DNA from 2 places in the Bacillus capparidis genome. Region 2 is predicted to be linked to the other one. Evidence: predicted binding sites of a transcription regulator. Region 2 holds the regulator's gene; the other holds the start of a gene.
What was found. The regulator LexA, encoded in region 2, represses DNA repair genes until DNA is damaged. The targets are predictions, from matches to a motif close to CGAACATATGTTCG.

Region 1 (3,397 bases), 670 kb from region 2:
ACTGATCAGCAACCTCAACCATATTGAGATCAAATTCTCTACTTGCTGCATAAAAGAATGTTTTCAATGCGTCATCAATATCGCTTACTTCTCCAAAATCGGCTATCGGTAATTCCGATCGTTTGCCGGGACGTTGATCTAACATCCAATCCTCAATGTTTTCTAAGGCCTGTAAGGCTTGCCTCATTTGAATTTTCAGATTGGTTATGGCCCTAGCAGGCTTATTGTTCAATTCCGGATTAACCGGTGCTGTTGCCATAGGATGAAGTTTGAAAAGATAATGAACAAGATCAATATGTTCGTATGCGTCCAATACGGTAAACCATTTGATTGCCATATCTGGCGTCACCCGGATAAGTCCATTTTCGATATTTGAAATCTCCCGCTGATCACGGCGCATCAGTTGTCCTTGTTGATACTGGGATAACCCTCTGTCTTTTCTGACATGCCGCATAATCAAAGGTAGATTTTTGAGATTATACGGATTGTTCGTCATGTGTTCGCCCCCTGATATACATCGTTTTTGGTGATATTCTTTTATTAAGGAAGGAATTAACGATCAATTGCCCCTATCATTGAGTTTTAAGTTTTTCGATAAAATTTAGTCGATTTGTCATCCAACCTCCTTCTTTTTTGGTACATCTGAATACTTTTCAGCAAGCAATTTCGCTAGATGACGGTATGCTAGTTCCTGGACCTGTTCGAAACGAGGACCTTTTATTACGTTTACTTTCAAAGTACTCACCTCCTTAAGCAGTTGTTTTCCGTAACTTTTTGTTGCTATCGATTTCAAAAAAAATAGTCCAATGAACTCCAAGTACAGGTGCAAATTTTTTTGCAAGAGCAACAGATGGTTGTCTTTCAGTTTTTTCGATCATGCCGTAATATTGTCTTGTAATACCAGTTCCAGATTTATCAACTACATCCTGCTGTGAAAAATGAAGCTTTTTTCGCGAATTCTTCAAAAGTTCACTCAACTCATTTTCTGTCATGATGTCACCTCCTGATATCATTAAGGGAACTTTTTGTTGCCTTTGCAATTTTAATTATACGCAATTTTTAGTTACTGTCAACCGTTGTTTGCAACTTTTTATTGCGGGTCTTTTATGTAAACATTTTGTTGCGTATAATAGTAATTGGAAGGTGATTGATATGCCCGATAAAAAGCTTGGGGATAGGCTGAAAGAGCTAAGAATCGAAGCAAAGAAGACACAAGAATATATGGCTAAGTTTCTTGGATTGACAAGGCAAGGATATGCAAAGTATGAAAAAAATGAATCAGAGCCAGATTTAGAATCCCTTGAAAAATTAAGTGATTTCTTTGATGTTTCAATTGATTATTTAGTTCGTGGAGAAAGCTATCGCCAAACAGCTGAAAGAATTGTTGACGATCCTGAGGTTCGAGTTGCAGCAAGCGACGGAGAATTTACTAAGGAAGAGAAAATCAAGATGTTAGAATGGTTGCTCGAAGCCGAGAGAGGTAGAAAACCCGGCGATCAACAACCCAACAAACGAAACAAATAATGACATAAAGCCATTTTTAGTGTTTTTCTCAAAACAAAAGAACTGCTCGATATTGGTAATATTACTAATGAAGAGTTTTATACCAAGAAACAAATTCTTGGCTTATAAAAAGTTCTTTTTTTTAGCCATATAATAGGTCTTTTTGCATAGGTGATAATCACCAGTCCCGAATGGGGTTCCAAGCCCTTCCAACCTATCAGTCTAAGATAGACCGCGATAAAGGTAATTAAGTATGTGAATGATAAATTTTTAAAAGAGATAGCCCTATTACGGGCTTTTCTTTCCAGCTTAAAAAGAACGTACGTTCTCTTCTAATTAATCAATAAATTTATTTGGATTAGTTTGAATCTGATTACCGCTAATTCTGTAGTATAAGTTTTATCTTAGGGGGTTTTACGAGTGAAGCACTATACTTACAGTCATTTGGAAGATTGGATAGCAAATTTTTATAAGAAACTTAATATTTGCTTTCCAGAAGATTTGGATTTTGAAAACATCGCAAGAAAACTTGGAATCTGGATTCATTACAAGGATGTAAAAAGCCAGTTTATCGAAATAAATGGATTGTATAGTATTATCCTAGATAGCCGATTGCCAACAGCTCAGCAACGTATAGATTTTAGCCATGAAGTGTGCCACATTTTTAGACATGAAGGCGATCAATCTGAAATGCATGAAGAATGGATAAAATACCAAGAAAAACAAGCGCGTTATTTTGCATTTCATTTTTGCATCCCCACATTCATGCTTAAAGGGTTGGATTTACCTAAAAATCAACTTCATGCATCGCAACAGGTAGCTGACACGTTTGAAACAACTTGCACTTTTGCAAAAAAACGTTTGGGTATGTATTACAACAAGCTTTATTTTTATAATATTAGTACTGTACCATAACCAATACGCGCCCCCCTATAGTAATAAAACTTGAGATATTAATGCATCTTCGCGCCTTGAAAAAAACGAAAAAAGACGTCTCCCTGCATGATCCGATCGGCCAAGATAAAGAGGGGAATGAAATTTCCCTCATCGATGTCCTTAAATCAGAAAGCGAAGATGTGATCGATACGATTCAACTCAATATGGAGCTTGAGAAAGTCAAAAAATATATCGACATTTTGGATACCCGCGAAAAAGAAGTCATCGTCGGTCGTTTCGGACTTGATTTAAGGAAAGAAAAAACGCAGCGCGAAATCGCAAAGGAGCTGGGGATTTCGCGAAGCTACGTCTCCCGGATTGAAAAGCGGGCTCTGATGAAGATGTTTCATGAGTTTTATCGAGCGGAGAAAGAAAAGCGGAAAAAGGCTAAGGGGAAATGATTGTAAGGAGGCCGAAGCAAGAGCGCCTCTTGGGTTTGTCAAATAAAAATCCAATAAAGTACCCTATAACTGAATAACAGTATCTCTATTTGCAAAATCACCACAACCTCATAAAGAAGGCAGCCAATGAGGCTGCCTAATATCAAAAGATGGTTTGAATTTTTAAAAAGAAGGGGCTTACCCGTCAGTCAAATGACATTTGGGTCTGCCCCTATAAATTAATAATGAGATCTCATTTCGTTTGTGATGTATTACTTGTTCTGAATTTGTTTCATCCGGCAGAAAATTCAAAATAAAATATAGCCAGATTATGAAAAGTCTCCTTAAAGATTTATAAAACTTCAATAGCTTTAGATAGATGAAATGCAGACTATTAAATCTTTCTGCTTTAGCAAATGAATGGAGGAAAGAAGGGAGTTTAAGGCCAAGAATGATTACTTAAAGGGCGTTGCTGTACTTTTTATATACATAAGGGGAAGTCATTATGGAAAGTAGTGCACCATAGTTAAGGTTGAAAGTTACTTCGTCTCCTACTGCTAAGTTGCTTTTTTTGGCAT
Region 2 (3,397 bases):
AATTTTTCATGATGGCGAGTTTAGAATGCAAAAAAGATTTTCAAAAATGAAGAATAAATAATATGATGAATGTATGAGGAAGTAATAACAAGAACTTTTCTGAGAACGGGGGCAGGTTGAGTATGAATACATTAAGCAAGTGGGAAAACAAGGTATGGCTTACATTAGGGGATAGCATTACAGAATTTGACCAGACCTTTTACAACGGTGTATTTCTTCGCGGGTATCAAACGATCATGAAGGAAACTATGGGGTTTGCAGAATATATCAATCGAGGAGTTTCCGGAAAAACGATGACCGCCAATGATGAAGGTTCAACTCATGTAGTAGGAGAGGCACAAAATCTGAATAATATTGATGTCATCACAATTTTTGCTGGAACGAACGATTATAAATTAAACAAGCCAATCGGATCATTAGGAGCAATTGGCGATACGGAATTTGATACTTTTACGTTTTACGGCGCTTATCGCTCATTACTTGAAAACCTTCTAACGAGAAAACCAACTATAAAAATCTATTTATGGACTCCGTTACAAAGGGACAATGCTGGATATGATGTGAATTACATAAATCCAGCAGGCCATAAGCTGATTGATTATGTAAATGCCATAAAAGCAGTTGGCCAGATGTATGCCGTGCCGGTCCTAGACTTATATTCTGTAAGCGGTATCACAAAGCTGACCTTAAATACATATACTTGGGACGGCCTTCATCCAAACAATAACGGTTATGAGCGTATTGCTGAGATCGCCAAAGGCTTTATGGAAGTGAATTAAGTGAATTAAGCTCATAAAAAGAGAGAGGTGATAGATTCATTTCATTTAACACGACAGATTCAATTGTTTCTAAATTCATGATGCGCAAAAGGCAACTTAATTGAATTCCTTTAAGATATTTTAAATAAAGAAAGAAGTGCGAATTTTCTGCACTTCTTTCTTTATTAATGAATCGTTCTGTATACGCCGATTACTTTCCCTAAAATACTGACATTTTGTAAAATGATTGGCTCCATCAGTGAATTTTCAGGCTGCAAGCGAATGTAATTATCTTCCCTGAAAAAACGTTTTACTGTCGCTTCATCATCATCCGTCATCGCAACTACAATATCCCCGTTGTTTGCAGTGGTTTGCTGCTTAACAATAACGTAATCCTTATCAAGAATTCCGGCTTCAATCATACTTTCACCCATAATTTCCAACATAAATACATTTTCATCAGGAGGAACAAGGCGATCTGGCAGCGGGAAATATTCCTCGATATTTTCTACGGCAGTAATTGGGCTTCCAGCAGTTACCTTACCGATTACTGGTACAGTAACGACCTGGCTCTGAGGGATTTGGACTACCTCGTCCTCCAAAACTTCAATTGCTCTAGGCTTGGTAGGATCACGCCTGATCAACCCTTTTGTTTCGAGCCTTGCTAAATGTCCGTGCACAGTGGAACTTGAAGCAAGGCCGACTGCTTCACCGATTTCTCTAACAGAGGGCGGATAACCTTTGCGTTTAACCTCTTCTTTTATAAATTGCAATATATCGAGTTGCCTTTTTGAGAGCTTTGACAAAATATTCACCTCTGTACGTCTATTTTACACAAATTATAGCATGTTTTTCCTTAAAGTACAAACATAGGTTCGAAAAAAACGATTGACAGAAACATTTGTTCCCCCTTATACTGAAAATAATCATACGAACACACATTCTATCAAGGGGGAGATCAGCGTGAAGAAGGAATCATTTATTTTTTTCTGTCTATTTGCTTTCACTTTATGCGTGTCTATATCTTTTATATCTTTCTTAGGGAAAAGCAGCAGTGATGAGAATTATGTTAAGATTGAAGTTCAAGAAGGTGACAGTCTTTGGAACTTAGCTGAATTGATGGAGGATAAACAGTCATTGAGCAAACAAGCTTTTATTGAGTGGGTAACTGAAAGAAACCATTTGACCACGGATTCTATTAAACCAGGTGATATTTTGGTGCTGCCCGTTGAAAAGGAACATCCGTCCACATATCAGCTCGCTACTGTCGAATGACCGGAGGATAAGCAGAGAAGATGAAAACAGCAATTATTTATGCTCGTGTGAGCACAACAAAAGAACAGCAGGAAACCTCTTTAAAAAGGCAGCTGGAGGAGCTGGCAGGACTAGCTGCTGAAAACAATATGACAGTTGTTCGGACAATATCAGAAAAAGCCAGCGGCTACGATCTAGACCGGCAGGGTGTGTTTGAGCTGCTTGACAGTATGAAAGAATTTAAGGCAGATGCTGTGCTAATCCAGGATGAAACAAGGCTGGGAAGAGGAAATGCTAAAATCGCCCTTTTGCATTGTATATATAAAGAAGGTGCAAGGATTTTTTCAATTTCCCATCGAGGGGAGCTTGAGCTCTCGGAGGCTGATTCTATGGTTTTAGAGATTGTTAGTATTGTCGAAGAGTATCAACGCAAACTGCATAACCTCAAAATAAAAAGGGGTATGAAAAAGGCTGTAAAAAATGGCTATCGCCCGCAAGATCACTTAGTTCCTTTTCATGACGGTACAGGAAAAGAACGAAAGGATGTACCGCTGGAGGAAATCGTTCGGTTACGGGCACGAAAGCTGACGTTCCATGAGATTGCTGCTACGTTAAGAGGGGTTGGCTATGACGTTTCGAAAGCCACTGTCCATCGTCGGTACCAGGAATACATACAAAAAGAGGAGCAAACGAACGAACGCCCATAACCTAAAACCGTTTGGTTGAAATTTGCATTCTTATTTAGTAGGATGTATGAATAAACCACTTGAAGGAGAAGGTTATGCTTTCCAAAGATAAGATTGCCAGAATAAATGAACTTTCAAATAAGTCAAAGTCAGGACAAATTACAGCTGAAGAGCAGGCTGAACAGAAGAAATTGCGTGAAGAATATTTAAAAAGCTTCCGTTCTTCTATGAAAAAAACGTTAAAAGGCGTTACAGTTATTGATCCTAACGGACAGGATGTGACTCCTGAGAAATTAAAAAACGAGAAGCGAAAGGATCTTCATTAATCCGACAGTTCTTTATTCATATTTGCTTTTTCGACTGAGTTTTACTCTCTCTTTAAGGAAATAATTCCTTTTTCTTAAACCACACAAAAAAGTTGTGAAAACATTTAGAGAGTTTTATGATAAAATAGTGTAGTGAATAAAGCACAAGAAAGGGGATAACTATGTCAAATTCAATCGAATCAAAATCTATTGCAACAATTCGGACACTGTCTATAGACGCTGTAGATAAAGCCAACTCTGGCCATCCAGGAATGCCTATGGGAGCTGCTCCAATGACGTATTCTTTATGGGCCAAGCATTTGAATATTAACCCGGAAAATCCTGAATGGTTTAACAGAGACCGTTTTGTTCTTTCAGCAGGTCACGGTTCTGC

Region 1: the regulator LexA is predicted to act here: its motif matches at 1,819-1,832, upstream of JOC74_RS06550 (ImmA/IrrE family metallo-endopeptidase).

The regions. Positions count from the first base shown of each region.
Region 1 covers NZ_JAFDST010000001.1:1,269,825-1,273,221, forward strand. Annotated here, with positions in the region: gene JOC74_RS06535 (helix-turn-helix domain-containing protein) at 1-496, opposite strand, end outside; gene JOC74_RS23870 (hypothetical protein) at 614-736, opposite strand; gene JOC74_RS06540 (helix-turn-helix transcriptional regulator) at 750-992, opposite strand; gene JOC74_RS06545 (helix-turn-helix domain-containing protein) at 1,153-1,524, shown strand; gene JOC74_RS06550 (ImmA/IrrE family metallo-endopeptidase) at 1,924-2,418, shown strand; partial or broken gene JOC74_RS06555 (sigma-70 family RNA polymerase sigma factor) at 2,442-2,840, shown strand; gene JOC74_RS06560 (alanine/ornithine racemase family PLP-dependent enzyme) at 3,279-3,397, opposite strand, start outside.
Region 2 covers NZ_JAFDST010000001.1:599,473-602,869, forward strand. Annotated here, with positions in the region: gene JOC74_RS02980 (SGNH/GDSL hydrolase family protein) at 123-779, shown strand; gene lexA (transcriptional repressor LexA) at 944-1,564, opposite strand; gene yneA (cell division suppressor protein YneA) at 1,722-2,033, shown strand; gene JOC74_RS02995 (YneB family resolvase-like protein) at 2,054-2,719, shown strand; gene JOC74_RS03000 (DUF896 domain-containing protein) at 2,794-3,024, shown strand; gene tkt (transketolase) at 3,186-3,397, shown strand, end outside.